Regions from separate parts of the Microbacterium sp. K27 genome, predicted to be linked through region 1. Evidence: riboswitches for the same ligand, from Rfam matches in the RefSeq annotation. Region 1 holds a riboswitch; the other holds the start of a gene.
What was found. A riboswitch is a leader RNA that binds a small molecule or an ion and turns the genes downstream of it on or off. The one in region 1 is predicted to bind thiamine pyrophosphate.

Region 1 (9,174 bases):
TGCTCGCGGTGCTGGTCTTCCAGCTCGCCAGCGTCGCAGCGACCCTCTACCTCCCGCGACTGAACGCCGACATCATCGACAAGGGCGTCGCCCGCGGTGACACCGGCTACATCTGGAGCACCGGTCTGTTCATGCTCGCGGTCTCGCTGGGGCAGATCATCGCCTCGGTCACCGCGACGTACTTCGCCGCGCGCGCAGCGATGGGCGCCGGCCGCGACATCCGCGCCGACGTCTTCGGCAAGGTCAGCGGCTTCTCCGAGCGTGAGGTCTCGCAGTTCGGCGCCGGCTCGCTCATCACCCGCAACACGAACGATGTGCAGCAGGTGCAGATGCTGGCGATGATGGGCGCGACCATGCTCGTCACGGCGCCGCTCCTCGCGATCGGCGGCATCATCTTCGCCGTGCAGACGAACGTCGGCCTCAGCTGGCTCATCGCCGTGTCTGTGCCGCTGCTGCTGATCCTGGCCGCCCTCGTGATCGGGCGCATGGTCCCGTTGTTCCGCAGCTACCAGGGCAAGCTCGACAACGTCAACCGCATCATGCGCGAACAGCTCACCGGCGTTCGCGTCGTGCGGGCATTCGTGCGCGAGCGCATCGAGGAGGACCGCTTCCGCGGCGCCAACACCGACATCATGGTCGTCGGCCGCAAGGTGGGCTCGCTCTTCGTGCTGCTGTTCCCGCTGTTCATGCTCATCCTGAACGTCACGGTCGTCTCGGTCATCTGGTTCGGCGGCATCGAGGTCAACAACGGCACGGTGCAGGTGGGCACACTGTTCGCCTTCATGCAGTACATCGGCCAGATCATGGGCGGCGTCATCATGGCGAGCTTCATGGCGATGATGATCCCGCGCGCCGCGGTGTCTGCCGAGCGCATCGGCGAGGTTCTCGACTCCGAGTCCACGCTGGTCCGCCCCGAGAACGGCGTCACCGAGTTCCCGGTCCCCGGATCCGTGGCGCTCGACGACGTCGAGTTCACCTACCCCGGCGCCGATTCCCCCGTGCTCACCGGCATCAGCTTCGCCGCGCAGCCGGGTGAGACCGTCGCGATCGTCGGATCCACCGGCTCGGGCAAGACGACCCTCGTGTCGCTCATCCCGCGCCTGTTCGACGTCTCGGGCGGTTCCGTGCACGTCGGCGGCACCGATGTGCGCGAGGCCGACGTCGAGTCGCTGTGGGACAGCATCGGCCTGGTGCCGCAGCGTCCGTTCCTCTTCACCGGCACCGTCGCGTCGAACCTGCGCTACGGCCGGGAAGAGGCCACCGACGAAGAGCTGTGGCACGCGCTCGACATCGCACAGGGTCGCGACTTCGTCGAGGAGATGCCCGATGGTCTCGACTCCCGCATCGCCCAGGGCGGCACGAACGTCTCGGGTGGTCAGCGTCAGCGACTCGCGATCGCCCGCGCGATCGTGCACCAGCCGCAGATCCTGGTCTTCGACGACTCGTTCTCGGCCCTCGACCTCACGACGGACGCGCGATTGCGGCAGGCGTTGTGGCGGGAGCTCCCGCACGTGACGAAGATCGTGGTCGCCCAGCGCATCTCCACCATCACGGACGCGGACCGCATCGTCGTCCTCGACGGCGGAACCATGGTCGGCGTCGGCACGCACGAGGAACTGCTCGAGACGAGCGACACCTACCGAGAGATCGTCGAGTCGCAGCTGGGGGTGGACGCATGAGCGCGCAGGACAACAACGAGAAGCGCACGGCCAGACGCGGCCGCGGCAAGGCGGCAGCGCCCGTCGCCGAGGTCGAGCTGAGCGCCGAGGAGAAGTACGAGGCCGAGCTCGCCGAGCAGGCACGTCAGAACTCCGGCGACTGGGACAGCGTCGCGCCGGGCAAGGCCGACAACTTCGGTCCGAGTTTCGCGCGCATGATCGGGCTGCTCAAGCCGTCGGCCATCTGGTTCGTCTTCGTGTCGATCCTGGGTGCGATCGGCGTGGTCCTGACGGTCGCGGCGCCCAAGGTGCTCGCCGAGGCCACCAACCTCGTCTACAAGGGCTTCATCTCCATCCAGCTCGGACAGCCGACCGACGGGTTCCCCGGCTTCCCGGCCGGGACCTCGCAGGACGTCGTCGTCGAGGCGCTGCGGGCCGGTGGGCAGGACGACTTCGCGAACCAGGTCGGCGCGCTGGGCGACTTCACGGTCGGCCAGGGCATCGACTTCGACGCACTGCGTCTCGTCATCGCCGCGGTGCTCGGCATCTACGTGGCCGCGGCCTTCCTCACCTGGATCCAGGGCTACGTCATCAACGTGATCATGGTCCGCACCATGTGGCGGCTGCGCGAGTCGGTCGAGGCGAAGATCAACCGCCTGCCCCTGGCGTACTTCGACAAGGTGCAGCGCGGCGAACTGATCTCACGCGTCACGAACGACATCGACAACATCACGCAGACGATGCAGCAGTCGCTCTCGGGAGCACTCACTTCGGTGCTCACCGTGATCGGCGTGCTCGTGATGATGTTCTCGATCTCGTGGCAGCTCGCGCTCGTCGCCCTCATCACGCTGCCGCTCATGGGCGTCATCTTCGGCATCATCGGACCGCGCTCGCAGAAGGCCTTCGGCACCCAGTGGCGCAAGGTCGGTCGCCTGAACGCCCGCGTCGAGGAGGCGTTCTCCGGCCACGCGCTCGTGAAGGTCTTCGGCCGGGAGAAGGATGCGCTGGACAAGTTCCAGGTCGAGAACGAAGAGCTGTTCCAGGCGAGCTTCAAGGCACAGTTCCTCTCCGGCATCATCATGCCGGCGATGATGTTCGTCGGAAACCTCAGCTACGTGGGCATCGCGGTGCTCGGCGGTCTGATGGTCGCGAACGGTCAGCTCCGTCTCGGCGACGTGCAGGCGTTCATCCAGTACTCGCAGCAGTTCACGCAGCCCCTGTCCGAACTGGGTGGCATGGCCGCGGTCGTGCAGTCCGGCACGGCCTCCGCCGAGCGGGTCTTCGAACTGCTCGACGCCGAGGAGCAGGAGGCGGACGACGCCGATGCCCCCGAGCTGGTGGAGGGCAAGGGCGTCATCGAGTTCGAGAACGTCGCGTTCTCGTACACACCCGAGCGTCCGCTCATCCGCGACCTGTCATTCCGGGTGGAGCCGGGGCAGACCGTCGCCATCGTCGGTCCGACCGGTGCGGGAAAGACGACCTTGGTCAACCTGATCATGCGCTTCTACGAGCTCAGCGGCGGGCGCATCATGCTCGACGGCCAGGACATCGCCGAGGTGACCCGCGACGAACTGCGGTCGCGCACCGGCATGGTGCTCCAGGACCCGTGGCTGTTCGCCGGCAGCATCCGCGAGAACATCCGCTACGGTCGCTCCACCGCGACCGACGACGAGGTTCTCGCCGCCGCCAAGGCGACCTATGTCGATCGCTTCGTGCACGCCCTCCCCGAGGGCTACGACACGGTGCTCGACGAGGATGCCGCGAACGTGTCGGCAGGCGAGCGTCAGCTCATCACCATCGCGCGGGCATTCGTCGCGCAGCCGTCGATCCTCATCCTCGATGAGGCCACGTCGGCCGTCGACACCCGCACCGAACTGCTGCTGCAGCACGCGATGGCCGCGCTTCGTGAAGGACGCACGTCGTTCGTGATCGCGCACCGACTGTCGACCATCCGCGACGCCGACCTCATCCTGGTGATGGAGCACGGTGACATCGTGGAGAAGGGTACGCACGACGAGCTCATCGCCGCGCAGGGCGCCTACTGGCGTCTGTACCAGTCGCAGTTCGAGCAGGCGGCGACCGACATCGACGCCGAAGACGCCCTCACCGGCACGACGCCCGTCGTCGTCTCGGGCGATGCGAGCGATGCCGAAGGTACAGGAGAGGAGGCTGCGGCCGCCGTTGCCGGAGCCTCGATCGGTGCTCAGCTGCCCACTGCCGAGACGGCGGCAGCCCAGGCCCTGCTGGAAGACGGGGCCGACGGTTCGAGCCACCGTTCCTGAGCGTTCCCGCCCTCCGGCATCCCCACGACGACGCCCCACTCCGCTCACGCGGGGTGGGGCGTCGTCGTACGCGGATCGCGTCGTCGCGGGCGCCGGCACGGCGCGCGTGACGAGGTGTCAGGAGCGGTCGGCCCTGATTCCGAGCAGCTCGAGCGGGTGGGTCAGACGCCACCACGGGCTCGGCCCCTCCACATCCTCGGCCAGCACCAGAGGCGTGGTGACGGTGTTGAGCGGACCGGTCGTCGTCAGCGTGCCCACGGCGTCGTCCTGTTCACGGTCTTCGCCGAGATCGAAGGCCGTCGCCGCGGTGGCGGTCGCCCCGTTCCACAGCACCACATCGGCATCGGTCTCGGTGATGACGTCGACCTCCTCCCCCCAGGGGGTCGTGACCTGACCGACCACGGTGTCCTTCGCGACGGCGGGCGGCTGCGCCTCCAGCGCCGCTTCCGCCTCCGCGAACAGGGAGCGGGTGAGAGCGAGTCGCTCATCGTTGCCGGCCTGGTTCAGCGCCGCGGCGAAGAGGTGCACGGTCGTGTCGCCGATGACGACGTCCTTCGCGGTGAGCAGGTTCCAGCCGACGAGTGTGCCGGTCTTGACGCCGACGACACCGGGATCGTCGAGCATCCCGTTCGTGTTGACGACGGTGCCGGCGCCCGGGAGGTCCACCGATTTGGTGCCGACGATCTCGGCGAACACCGGGTTCTGCATGGCACGCTCGCCGAGGGCGACCAGCGCCTCGGGGGTGGCCACATTGCGCTCGTCGAAGCCGGACGGCGTCACCACGGTGATGCCGGTGAGGCCTCGTTCGCGCAGCCACACCTCGGCGGCCCGGGCGAATTCGCGATCGGACCCCCAGATCTCGCTCGCGAGCCGGTCGATGTAGTTGTTCGCCGATCCCATCAGCGTGCCCTGCAGGAGTTGATATTCGGTCAGCACCCCGCCGATCGGCACATCGAGTGCGGACTGGTCGCTGCGCCGGTAGTCCCAGTACTTCACGCTGTCGGCCCGGGTGAACGAGAACTCGGGCCCCTGTTCGCCCACCGCCAGCGGCATACGGTCGAGCACCATCAGGCTGCTCACGACCTTGGTGATGCTCGCGATGCTCACCGCATCGGGGATCGAGGCCGCAGTGGTCATGCCGGAGATGCCGACGGCGCCCGCGCCCTCGGTGGGCCAGGTGACGGTGGCTGCGGCAGCGGGCGTCGTCGCGAACTCGACGGACTGCACTGTCGGAGGTACCTCGTGCAGCGGCCAGAGCAGCGTCGTGCCGGCATACGCGGCGACGAGGCCCACGAGCGTGGCCAGCGGAACGAGGATGCCGGGACGGGCGATGGCCGGGCGCAGGCGTGCCCCGCGGAGCAGGCCGTTCGTCCGCTCGGCTTCCGACGTCTCGTCGAGAGTCGCGGTGGCGGTGTGGTCGGCCACCGTCGCGGGGTCCACCCAGGTCAGAGCGGTGGCGGTGGTGGTCTCGTCCGCCCACTGGGGGGTGGTCGCGTCGAGCGCGGCGAGGGGATCGTCGGCGTCTCCCGCGGCAGTCTCACGCGGAACGAATGGCGGTTTCGTCAGAGCGGGCGTGGCCGGCTCCGGGGCGACCACCGATTCCGGTGCAAGCGCGCGCGTCGACGTCTGCTCGGCCGTGAGCACCGAACCGCCCGACGCGGCATCGACGGAGCCGGAGGGGGCGGTGGTCGCGGGGCCGTCGTCACGGACGACGCCCGTCGCCTCGTCGGCGGGATCTGTTGCGGTCACTCGTTCACGGTACCCAATCCCGGGCGGGTTCCGCGGCGCACAGCCCTGTCGCCACGCGGGTGTCGCCAGCGGGTAGGATCTTCAGCACAACCACGGGAGTCCGGCGAGCCGGGCTGAGAGGGAGCGAATCGCGCTTCGACCGTCGAACCTGATCTGGGTCATGCCAGCGCAGGGAGGAGTTCAGATGAGTACGCCTACGTCCACATCCGCACAGCAGGCATCCGCCGATGCGAACGGGCTGCACCGCCCATCGATCTGGCGCTGGCGCGTCGTCGACATCGTCGTCGCCGCTGTCCTCGGCGTCGCGATCGGTCTCGTGTTCTGGGGATGGAACACCATCGGATACGCGTGGTTCGGCGCGGCCGACGCCGTGACACCGGGCCTCGGTGGCATCGCCGTCGGCATCTGGCTGCTCGGCGGTGTCGTCGGCGGTCTCGTGATCCGCAAGCCGGGGGCCGCGCTCGTGGTCGAACTGGTCGCCGCGATCGTGTCGATGCTGATCGGCAACGTGTGGGGTGTCTCGACCGTGTTGTCGGGCATCGTGCAGGGCCTCGGCGCAGAGATCATCTTCGCCCTGTTCTTCTACCGTCGTTTCGGGATCGCAGTCACCGCGCTCGCCGGCGTCGGAGCCGCCGTGGCCGCCTGGGTGTTCGAGCTGTTCTACGGCAGCTCGCCGAACATCCTGAAGTCGGTCGAGTTCAACACGATCTATCTGATCAGCGTGGTCGTCTCCGGGGCGATCTTGGCCGGCGTGGTCGGTTGGCTGCTCGTGCGTGCCCTCGCCGTCACCGGCGCCCTCAACCGCTTCGCCGTCGGGCGAGAGCACGTGCGCGAGGTCTGAGCGTGACCCTCGCCTCCCCGGCCCGCGTGCAGGCTGCGGGCTGGGGCTGGCGGTACGCCGGTCGAAAGCGTCCCGCCGTCGCGGACGTCTCCTTCACGATCGAACCGGGGGAGCGGGTGCTCCTGCTCGGCGCCTCGGGTGCAGGGAAGTCGACGCTGCTCGCCGGTCTCGCCGGGGTCCTCGGCGATGACGACGAGGGGGAACGGACGGGTTCGTTGCGCATCGACGGTGCGGCCCCCGAGTCACGGCACGGTCAGGTCGGACTCGTCCTGCAGGACCCGGACGCCGGCATCGTGCTGTCGAAGGTCGGCGACGACGTCGCGTTCGGCTGCGAGAACCTGGGCGTCGCGGCATCCGAGATCCCGGGTCGCGTCGCCGAGGCGCTCGACGCCGTCGGCCTCGATGTTCCGCGGCGACGCCCCACGAAGGCGCTCTCCGGCGGGCAGAAGCAGCGGCTGGTGCTGGCCGGTGTGCTCGCGATGCGACCGGGTCTGCTGCTGCTCGACGAGCCCACCGCGAACCTCGACCCGGACGGGGTGCGGGAGGTGCGGGCGAGTGTCGAGCGCGCCGTCGAGGCGACCGGCGCGACGCTCGTGGTCGTCGAGCACCGCACCCCGATCTGGGTCGATCTGATGACGCGCGTGATCGTGCTGGCGGCCGACGGAGGACTCCTCGCCGACGGTGCGCCTGAGCAGGTGTTCGCGGCCCACGGCGACGTGCTCGCCGATGCGGGGGTGTGGGTGCCCGACCGCGGCATCGACCTTCCGATGCTCGAACAGGTTCCTGCCTCCGATGCCCTCACGACCTCCGCGCTCTCGATCGCGAGAGAGGCGGGCGTCGTCGTGCAGTCGGGGCTCGACCTGCGCGTGCCGCGTGCGAACGCGACCGTGATCACCGGGCCGAACGGCGCGGGCAAGTCGACGCTCGCACTCACCCTCGCCGGCCTCATCCCGGAGCAGGCCGGCGAAGTGCGTTCGGCACGCGAGCTGGAGGGGCGCAAGGGACCCCGCCCGATCCGCTGGTCCTCGCGTGAGCTGCTCACCCGCATCGGCATGGTCTTCCAGGAGCCGGAGCATCAGTTCCTCACGCAGACGCTGCGCGACGAGCTCGCCGTCGGCCCGCGAGCCCTCGGGTGGGACCGCGCGAAGACGGACGGCGTCGTCGAGGAACTGCTCGAGCGCCTCGGACTCGCGTCTCTCGCGCTCGCCAACCCGTTCACGCTCTCCGGCGGGCAGAAGCGTCGACTGTCCGTCGCGACCGTGCTCGCGGGAGCACCCGAGGTGATCGTGCTCGACGAGCCGACCTTCGGGCAGGACCGGCGTGGATGGATCTCGCTCGTCGCGCTCCTGCAGGAGGAGATCGCGCGTGGTCGGTCGATCGTCGCGGTCACGCACGACGACGCCGTGATCCGACACCTGGGCGGGCATCGCATCGAACTGGGACGCGAAGGGGAGGCGACATCGTGACGGCGGTCGAGACCGTACGGACGGTATGGCTCGACGGTGTGAACCCGGTGACGAAGCTGGTGCTCGCCGTGCTGCTGTCGGTGCCGCTGTTCGCGTCGATCGACGTCACGAGCGCGCTGGCCGCGATCGTCCTGCAGCTGCTCTGCCTGCCCTTGACCGGACTGCGGCTGTCGACGGTGCTGAAGCGCCTGCTGCCGATCGCGATCTTCGCACCGATCGCCGGCGTGAGCATGCTGCTCTACGCCGAACCCGCAGGGCGGATCTACTGGACCTTCGGATTCGCCACGATCAGCGAGGATTCCATCACGCTCGCGATCGCGGTGAGCCTGCGCGTGATCGCGCTCGGACTGCCGACGATCCTGCTCTTCGGCGGCACCGACCCCACAGAGCTCGCCGATGCGCTGGCCCAGGTCGCGAAGCTCCCGAGTCGCTTCGTGCTCGGCATCCTCGCCGGCACCCGGATGCTGGGCCTGTTCCTCGACGACTGGCGCACCATGAGCCTGGCCCGTCGTGCACGGGGCGTGGGGGATCGGGGTGTGCTGCGACGATTCTTCTCGATGGCCTTCGTGCTGCTCGTGTTCGCGGTGCGGCGCGGGTCCACGCTGGCACTCGCGATGGAGGCGCGCGGCTTCGGCTCCGGCATCCCCCGCACCTGGTCGCGACCGTCCCGGTTGCACCCGCGCGATGCGGTGGCGCTGATCGGCGGCATCGCGATCATGGCCCTCGCCCTTGCCGCCGCCGTCCTCGTCGGGACCTTCCGGTTCGTGTGGAGCTAGGGTCGGCTAGCTCCAACTCGGCTGGAAGTAGTGCTCCCGGTGCAGAGCACAGCGCTCGTTGAACGGGGCGGTGCAGCGAGGGCAGCCCGTCACCGCGAAGTACTCGGTGATCGTGAGCTCGTGTCCGCATGCGCCGCAGAGGATCGCCGCGGTGTCGTGCTGCTCGGGCGCCCACTGCTGCGCCGGATGCCCCGCGGACTCCTCGTGACAGCGATGGCACGGGTAGTGATCGCCGCAGCAGGCGAAGCGGATCGCGATGATGTCTGTCGGGCCCCGGTAGTGCACGCACCGGGTCATGTCGTCGACGACCGGGCCGAACACCGGCGGTCGACCGGCGGGCGGGGGCGCCACGCTCATGTCTCGTTCCAGAGCCGCCGGTAGTAGTCGAGGCGCTCGCGGTCG
Region 2 (9,174 bases), on a different contig from region 1:
CGCGGCCTCACCGCCGACCAGCAGGGTCGTCGACGCGTAGCCGATGCCCTGGCTGCTGCCGGTCTCGTCGAGACGCCGTCGTTCCCGTTCACCACCGAGGCGCAGAACGACCTCCACGGCTCTGCATCGGGTGAACACCTCCCGAGCATCCGCCTGGCGAATCCACTCGACGGGCAGGCGCCGTATCTGCGTCGTTCGCTCATTCCCGGTCTGCTGCAGACCGCGCACCGCAACATCTCGCGCGGACTCACCGACCTGGCGATCTTCGAGACCGGCGTGGTCTTCCTGCCCGAGCCGGGCGTGGAGTACGGCACGGACGAGGTGCCGCCGCTGGGCGAGCGCCCGTCCGATGAGACGCTCGCCGCCCTGAACGCGTCGATCCCGCCGCAGCACCGGTTCATCTCCGCGCTGCTCACCGGCCTTGTCTCCCCGCGTCAGCCCGGTCGTCCCGCCGAAGCCGCAGGCCTCGCCGAGGCACTGGACGCGGTCCGCGTCATCGCGGCGGCGGCCGGCGTCGACATCGACGTGGTCCAGGCCGAGCGTGCGGCCCTGCACCCCGGACGCACCGGATCGCTCCGGGTCGCCGGGGAAGAGGTCGGCTACGTCGGTGAGCTGCATCCCGCTGTGGCGGAGGGCGCCGACCTTCCGGGGCGCGCGACCGTGTTCGAGGTCGACCTCGACCGCATCCTGTCGCTCGCCGGTGGTCGGGTCGTCGCGGCCTCGCTGTCGACGTTCCCCGCTGCCACGCAGGACGTCTCGCTCACGCTGCCGGCAGACGTTCCGGCCGCGGATGTGCAGGCGGCTCTCGCCGAGGGTGCCGGTGCGCTGCTGGAATCGGTGCGTCTCGTCGACGACTATCGCGGGGAGGGCGTGCCGGACGGCTCGAAGAGCCTGACGTTCGCCCTGCGCTTCCGTGCCGACGATCGCACGCTCACGGCGGCCGAGGCCACCGCGGCCAAGCTCGCCGGTGTCGAGGTCGCTGGGCAGCGCTTCGGCGCCGCACTGCGCGACTGAGCACGGGAGCACGACGCACCGCGCCGTGGGACGTACCGTGTCGTCGGTCAGACGATTCCGGTCGGCGCCGGAGTACCGTGGCGGGATGAGAATCCTCCCCCAGGGCACTCCGGCCGCCGTCCCGGATGACGCGCGGCCGCTCGGAGAAGGACCGTTCCTCGAGTCGGGCATGCAGATCGACTGGCACTATCGGAAGCCGGGATGGCAGCCGGGGGAGCCCTCCAGGATCGCTCCGATGCGGGTGGTGCGCGACGACGAACGGGGGCTCGTCGCATGGCTCGCGCCCGGAACGCTGCAGGAGGCTCCGGGAGCTCTCGGCGGACAGCGAGTGCGTGAAGTACCGCTCGCGCGTCGCTGGCTCGAGCCGCGGACGCGCATCGTCGAGCCCTGGCGCGGGAACGGCGTGCTGTGCATCGCCCCCGCCGGGCTGCCATGGTCGGTCTGGTTGTTCTGGAGCGACACCACAGGCCCGGACTGGTCCTTCGCCGGCTGGTACGTGAACCTCGAGAACGCACATCTGCGCACCGATCACGACACCTACTCGTCCGACCACATCCTCGACGTCGAGATCGATCCGGAGGGCGGCATCCACCTCAAAGACGAGGACGAGCTCGTCGCCGCGATCCAGCAGGGGCGTCTCAGCCCCGAGCAGGCGGCGCAGATCGAGCGGCACGCGGACGCGGCCATCGCCTCGTTCGAGTCCGGTGACTGGCCGTTCGACGTCGCGTGGACACGTTGGCAGCCCGATCCCGCGTGGAGCGTCCCGGTGCTCGCGGGCCTGGATCGTCTGAGCACGCCCCCCGATCTGCTCTGAAGCGATCTGCTGTGGGCGGAGGAGGTTCCGCAGAGATCCGCCACCTGATGACATGGAATCATGACGGATGTTCTGATCCTCGGCGGTACGGGCTGGCTCTCCGGGCGCATCGCCCGGAGGTGGGTCGACGAAGGCGCCGCGGTCACGTGTCTCGGCCGCGGTTCCCGTCCGGCCCCCGAGGGTGCCGTGCTCGTGCGCGGCGATCGTGAGGATGCCGACGTCTATGCCGATCTCTCGCGGCGGGACTGGGATCACGTCGTGGACGTCTCGTCCCAGGCGGTGCAGGTCGAGACCGCGGTCGATGCGCTCGGCGATCGGGCGGGACGCTGGAGCTACGTATCGTCCGTCTCGGTGTACTCCGATGACGAGACGGTCGGAGCAGATGAGTCGACGCCGCGACATCCGGCTGCGAGCCCGGGTGATGAGTACGACTACGGTGCGCAGAAGGCAGCAGCCGAAGATGCTGTCCTGCGCCTGGGGGAGCGCGGCTTCATCGTGCGCCCTGGGCTCATCGTGGGCGACGGCGACCCCAGCGACCGGTTCGGGTACTGGGCGGCGGCGTTCGCGCGAGCAGGCTCGGAAGCCGTGCTGCTGCCGCCGCTCGAGGGAAGGAGCACGCAGGTCATCGATGTCGACGATCTCGCGGCGTACATCGTCACGGCCACACGCAGCGGCGTGGTCAACGGCGTGGGCGATGAGCACCCCCTCACCGATGTGCTGGGTGCGGTGCGCCTCGCGGCCGGTCACACCGGCTCCGTGTACGTCGCGGACGAGGGATGGCTCCGTGCGCACGACGTCGAGTACTGGGCGGGGCCGCGGTCCCTGCCGCTGTGGCTGCCGACCGACATGAGTGGCTTCATGACCCGCTCGAATCGCGCATTCTACGCGAGCGGCGGGCGGCTTCGTCCGCTCACGGACACGATCGAGCGCGTCGTCGCCGACGAACGGTCACGAGGCGTCGACCGGGAGCGCCATGCCGGCCTCACACGGGCAGAGGAGAGGGCTCTGCTGAGCGATCGCTAGACTGCGAGCAGTGACACGGGGTGCCGCGATCCGCGGCTGAGAACAGACCCGTCGAACCTGATCTAGTTCGTACTAGCGAAGGGATGTCGCGATGAGCGATCTTCTGCGTCCTGAATCCACCCACGACCTCGCCGGTTCCGCCGCGACCCTCCTGGAGGTGCTGCGCGAGGCTCCGCCGTTGACGCACTGCATCACCAATGCGGTCGTGACGGGATTCACCGCCAACGTGCTGCTGGCACTGGGCGCCGCACCCGCGATGGTCGACATCGTCGACGAGGCGGGGATGTTCGCCGGGGTCGCCTCCGGGGTGCTGATCAACCTGGGGACTCCCACGCCCGAGCAGCGGGCGGCGAGTCTGGAGGCGGTCGCCGGAGCCGCGGCGAACGGTACGCCTTGGGTTCTCGACCCGGTAGCTATCGGTGCGCTTCCGGTGCGCACCGCCCTCGCCCACCGGCTCGCGCAGCACCGACCGACCGCTATCCGCGGCAACGCCTCCGAGATCCTCGCCCTCGCCGGGCTCAGCACGGGCGGACGTGGGGTGGATGCCACCGACGCCACGGACTCCGCAGCCGATCCCGCCGCAACGCTCGCGCGGACCACGGGCGCGGTGGTCGCAGTGTCGGGGCCGATCGATCTCATCACCGACGGGGTGCGGATGCTGCGCCTCGCCAACGGCCACGAGCTGCTGACCCGCGTGACGGGAGGAGGATGCGCGCTCGGCGCGGTGATGGCGGCCTTCCTCGGTGCGGCCGAGGCGACGGATCACGATGCGCTGACCGCTGTGGCTTCCGCGAGCCTCGTCTACACGATCGCCGCCGAGCGGGCAGCGGCGACATCCGCGGGGCCGGGCAGCTTCGCCGTCGCCCTGCTGGATGCGCTCGCCGCGGTGGGCCCCGGCGACATCAGAGCCGATGCACGCGTCGAAGGCGGCGTCCGGTGAACGCCGATCTCTCGCTCTACCTCGTCACGGACGCGGCGCTCTGCGGGGACAGAGGCGTCGTCGAGACGGTGCGCCGAGCGGTCGACGGTGGGGTGCGGATCGTCCAATTGCGCGTTAAGGACGCGACCGACGCCGAGACGGTCGATCAGCTGATCGCGTTGTCGCGGGTGATCGACGGGCGGGCGCTGCTCGTCGTGAACGACCGGCTGGACGCCGTGGTCGCTGCCCGGGAACGGGGCGCTCGGGTCGACGGCGTGCATCTGGGACAGGGCGATGCCTCGGTGCTGCGTGCGCGTGAGGCGCTCGGACCCGACGCGCTGGTCGGCCTCACCGCGAACACTCGTGCGCATCTCGACGCGGTCGATGCTCTGCCCGCCGGCACCGTCGACTATCTGGGTGTCGGTGTGATCCGCCCGACCGCCACCAAACCCGATCACCCCGCTCCTCTCGGCGTCGACGGCTTCCGTGATCTCGTGGCGGCCAGCTCGCTGCCGTGCGTGGCGATCGGCGGCGTCGGCATCGATGACACGGAATCCCTCCGCGACGCCGGTGCGGCCGGGCTCGCCGTCGTCTCGGTGCTGTGCGCCGCCGACGATCCCGAGGCCACGGCAGCGGAGTTCCGCCGGCGCTGGCTCGCCGGCGCCGTGCCGCGGGTGCTCAGCATCGCCGGCAGCGATCCGTCCGGGGGCGCGGGCATCCAGGCCGACCTCAAGTCCATCGCCGCGAACGGCGGATACGGGATGGCGGTCCTCACTGCGCTGACGGCGCAGAACACGCAGGGAGTGCGTGCCGTGCATGTGCCGCCCGCGCACTTCCTCCGCGCGCAGCTGGATGCGGTGTCGGACGACATCGTGATCGACGCCGTGAAGATCGGGATGCTCGCCGACGCCGACGTCATCCGCGTCGTGGGTGCGTGGCTCGACCGCGTTCGTCCGCCGGTCGTCGTGCTCGACCCCGTTATGGTGGCGACCTCCGGCGATCGGCTGCTGGATCCGGATGCCGAGCGAGCGCTGCACGATCTCCTCGCGCGGGCGACTCTGGTGACCCCGAACCTCGCCGAGCTCGCAGTGCTGTCCGGCCGCGACGTCCTCGACTGGGAGGACGCGCTCTCCGCGGCGGAGCAGCTGTCGGCCGCGGTCGGGGCGGCTGTCCTGGTCAAGGGGGGACACCTCGACGGCGATTCGGCTCCGGATGCGCTGGTCGATGCGCATCGCGGGACGCGCCAAGAGTTCGCCGGCACCCGGATCCCGACCAGGAACACGCACGGCACTGGCTGTTCGCTGTCGTCCGCGCTCGCGACGCTCCTCGCGCGCGGGGAGCGGCCGGCCGATGCGGTCAGCGCCGCGCGCGCCTGGCTCCGCGAATCCCTGCGCGCAGGGGACGCGCTGAGCGTGGGGCGGGGTCACGGGCCGATCGACCACTTCGCCGGGCTCCGGGAGCGTGCGGGGACAGAGACTCGACCGGCGGCTGACGACATCGCCGAGGACTGGTGGCAGGACATCGCGGAGATCCGCGCGGGGATCGACGAACTCGCGTTCATCCGGGCGCTCGCCGAGGGGACGCTGGAGCGCGGCCCCTTCCTGACGTATCTCGCGCAGGACGCGCTGTATCTGCGCGAGTACGCCCGTGTCCTCGCCGAAGCCGCCCGGCTCGCGCCGACGTCGGAGGAACAGGCCTTCTGGGCCGATTCCGCGCACGGCTCGATCGTGGGTGAACTCGAGCTGCACGCGTCGTATCTGACCCCGGCTCAGGGAGTGAGCGCGGCGACGTTCGCCGCGGAGCCGGGGCCGGCGACCACCGCGTACCTCGACCACCTGCGCTCCGTCGCGTTCGGCGGCGACTACGGCGAGATCGTCGCGGCCGTCCTTCCCTGCTTCTGGCTCTACACCGACCTCGGCCGACGCCTGCATGCCGGAGAGTTCGGGGAGTACGCGCGGGATCCGCAGCATCCCTTCGCGTCCTGGCTCACGACGTACGCGGATCCGGCATTCGAGGCGGCGACGGAGAAGGCGATCACATACGCTTCCGGGGCCGCGGCCCAGGCCGATGCCCCGACCCGTGCGCGCATGCGCCGGGTGTTCGCGGTGTCGAGCGCACACGAGCTCGCCTTCTTCGCCGCGCCGATGGGGCTGCAGCCTCTCAGATGACGGGGTGGATTTGCGGTGGCCGCCGGGGCCGCGCTACTGTCGCGACATGCCTTCGGCCGCCACCGCTTCTCCGACGCTCGCTCCGAGCGTCATCGCTGTGCGCCGACGCCGCGGCCGCCGACTGTAGGCGACCCCGCCCTCCTGCCTGCGCACGCGCAGCGGTCGAGAGCCGGTGTCGCCGCCTCCGGCCCCGTCCCCGGTCCTCCCTTCGAGGAAGGACCCGACCGTTAAGGTAGAAGTATGACGTATTCCGTCGCCGTCTCCGGCGCATCCGGCTACGCAGGCGGCGAGATCCTCCGTCTCCTGGCCGATCATCCCGACATGGAGATCCGCACCGTCACGGCGCACTCGAACGCCGGGCAGCCTCTCGTCGACCACCAGCCGCATCTGCGCTCTCTGGCACACCTCACCCTGCAGGACACGACGCCCGAGATCCTCTCCGGCCATGACATCGTGTTCCTCGCACTCCCGCACGGGCAGTCGGGGCAGTACACCGATGCGCTCGGTGCGGCTCCGCTCGTGATCGATGCCGGAGCCGACCATCGGCTCACGTCGGCGTCCGCGTGGGAGGCGTTCTACGGCGGGGCGTTCCACGAGCCCTGGACATACGGCGTCCCCGAGCTCCTGATCGACGGGGTCAAGCAACGAGAGCACCTCCGCGGCGCGACGCGCATCGCGGCTCCCGGCTGCAACGCCTCGACCGTGAGTCTCAGCCTCGCGCCGGGCGTCGCCGCCGGCGTGATCGACCCCTCGGACATCGTCTCGGTGCTGGCGGTCGGTCCGTCCGGTGCGGGGAAGAGCCTCAAGACGAGTCTTCTCGGCAGCGAGATCCTCGGCACCGCGAACCCGTATGCGGTCGGGGGAACCCACCGGCACATACCGGAGATCCGTCAGGCGCTCGCCGCGGCATCGGGTATCGACGCCGACGGCATCCGTATCTCCTTCACTCCGGTGCTGGTGCCCATGTCGCGCGGAATCCTCGCCACGTCGACCGCACGGATCGCCGACGGCGTGACCGATGCGCAGATCCGCGATGCCTGGCAGAGCGCCTACGGCGACGAGACCTTCGTGCAGCTGCTGCCGGAGGGACGCTTCCCGCGCACGGCCGACGTGCTCGGCGCCAACACCGCGCTGATCGGGCTCGCGATCGATCGCGCCGCGAACCGGGTGACCGTGGTCACCGCGGTCGACAACCTCGTCAAGGGCACCGCCGGCGCTGCCATCCAATCCATGAACATCGCGCTGGGGCTTCCTGAGGCCCGCGCCCTCTCAGTGAACGGAGTCGCGCCGTGAGCGTCACCGCCCCCGCAGGTTTCGAGGCGGCCGGTGTGGCCGCAGGACTCAAGTCCACCGGCAAGCCCGATGTCGCCGTCGTCGTCAACCGCGGACCGCGCAAGGTCGGCGCCGCCGTCTTCACGAGCAACCGCGCCAAGGCCAACCCGATCATCTGGTCGCAGCAGGCTGTCGCCGACCGGGTGGTCGAGGCCGTCGTGCTCAACTCCGGCGGGGCGAACTGCTTCACCGGCGCTTTCGGATTCCAGACGACGCATCAGACGGCCGAGAAGGCGGCCGAGCTCCTCGGCGTCAGCGCCGGGGACGTGCTGATCTGCTCCACCGGTCTCATCGGCACAGGAGACGAGACGTTCCGTGCGCGTGTGCTCGCCGGCACGGAGCAGGCGATCGCCGAGCTCAGCGCTGATGGCGGAGAGAGCGCGGCGCACGCCATCATGACCACCGACACCGTCGCGAAGACCGCCGTGGTCAGCCGCGACGGCTGGACGATCGGTGGGATGGCGAAGGGAGCAGGAATGCTCGCGCCGGGCCTCGCCACGATGCTGGTCGTGATCACGACCGACGCCGTCCTCGAGCCGCTCCAGGCCGATGACGTGCTGCGCCGTGCGACAGGGCGGACCTTCGACCGGCTCGACTCCGACGGCTGCATGTCGACGAACGATCAGGTCACCCTCCTCGCCAACGGCGCCTCCGAGGTCGTGCCTGACCTCGACGACTTCGCCGCCGCGCTGGTCGAGCTGTGCCAGGAGCTCGCGGTCAAGCTGCAGGGCGATGCCGAGGGCGCGAGTCACGACATCACGATCGAGGTGCAGCACGCGGTCTCCGAGCAGGACGCCGTCGAGGTCGGCCGGTCGGTCGCCCGCAACAACCTCTTCAAGGCCGCCATCTTCGGCAACGACCCGAACTGGGGCCGTGTGCTCGCCGCGATCGGCACCACGAACGCGCAGTTCGATCCCTACGACGTCGACGTCTGGATGAACGGCGTCCGCGTCTGCACGGAGGGCGGCCCCGACCGTCCCCGTGAAGAGGTCGACCTCACGCCGCGCGCCACGCACCTCGTGATCGACCTCAAGGTGGGCGAGTCGACGGCGACCGTGCTCACGAACGACCTCACCCACGACTACGTGCACGAGAACAGCGCCTACGCCTCATGACCGACATCCAGGACACCCCGGCCGAAGTCGCCGCACAGAAGGCCACGACCCTCATCGAGTCGCTGCCGTGGCTGAAGAAGTTCCGCGACCAGATCGTCGTCATCAAGTACGGCGGGAACGCGATGGTGTCGGAGGAGCTGCAGGACGCCTTCGCGCAGGACATCGCCTACCTCCGTTACGTCGGCGTGCTGCCGGTCGTCGTGCACGGCGGCGGCCCGCAGATCTCGAACATGCTGCAGCGGCTCGAGATCCCCAGCGAGTTCAAGGGCGGCTACCGGGTCACCAACACCGAGGCGATTAGCGTCGTGCGCATGGTGCTCACCGGTCAGGTCAATCCGCAGCTGGTGTCCAAGATCAACTCGCACGGCCCGATCGCGACCGGCCTCAGCGGGGAGGACGCCGGACTCTTCGGCGGGCGCCGTCGCGGTGTCGTGATCGACGGCCAAGAGGTCGACCTCGGTCGCGTCGGCGATGTCGTCGAAGTCGATCCGACTCCCGTGCTCGACCATCTCGCCGCCGGGCGCATCCCGGTGGTGTCGAGCATCGCGCCTGATCTCGATCATCCCGGCCAGTCGCTCAACGTCAACGCCGATGCCGCCGCCGCGGCTCTCGCCGTGTCCTTGCATGCGCGCAAACTCGTGATCCTCACGGATGTGCCCGGGCTCTACGCCGACTGGCCGAACCGCGACTCCCTCGTCTCGCACCTGACCTCGTCGGCCCTCATCGAGATGCTGCCGAAGCTCGAGTCGGGGATGATCCCCAAGATGCGCGCCTGCCTCGACGCGGTCG

Region 2: another riboswitch for thiamine pyrophosphate. It lies ahead of thiM (hydroxyethylthiazole kinase); the one in region 1 lies ahead of DW307_RS04265 (ECF transporter S component).

Annotation. Positions count from the first base shown of each region.
Region 1 covers NZ_SSDK01000031.1:139,416-148,589, reverse strand. The annotation lists gene DW307_RS04280 (ABC transporter ATP-binding protein) at 1-1,679, shown strand, start outside; gene DW307_RS04275 (ABC transporter ATP-binding protein) at 1,676-3,940, shown strand; gene DW307_RS04270 (D-alanyl-D-alanine carboxypeptidase family protein) at 4,058-5,689, opposite strand; TPP riboswitch at 5,772-5,881, shown strand; gene DW307_RS04265 (ECF transporter S component) at 5,874-6,530, shown strand; gene DW307_RS04260 (ABC transporter ATP-binding protein) at 6,527-7,996, shown strand; gene DW307_RS04255 (energy-coupling factor transporter transmembrane component T family protein) at 7,993-8,772, shown strand; gene DW307_RS04250 (CHY zinc finger protein) at 8,779-9,129, opposite strand; gene DW307_RS04245 (aminoglycoside 3'-phosphotransferase) at 9,126-9,174, opposite strand, start outside.
Region 2 covers NZ_SSDK01000046.1:11,194-20,367, reverse strand. The annotation lists gene pheT (phenylalanine--tRNA ligase subunit beta) at 1-1,014, shown strand, start outside; gene DW307_RS15780 (DUF402 domain-containing protein) at 1,100-1,828, shown strand; gene DW307_RS15775 (NAD-dependent epimerase/dehydratase family protein) at 1,889-2,851, shown strand; TPP riboswitch at 2,858-2,952, shown strand; gene thiM (hydroxyethylthiazole kinase) at 2,943-3,791, shown strand; gene DW307_RS15765 (bifunctional hydroxymethylpyrimidine kinase/phosphomethylpyrimidine kinase) at 3,788-5,938, shown strand; gene argC (N-acetyl-gamma-glutamyl-phosphate reductase) at 6,179-7,231, shown strand; gene argJ (bifunctional glutamate N-acetyltransferase/amino-acid acetyltransferase ArgJ) at 7,228-8,385, shown strand; gene argB (acetylglutamate kinase) at 8,382-9,174, shown strand, end outside.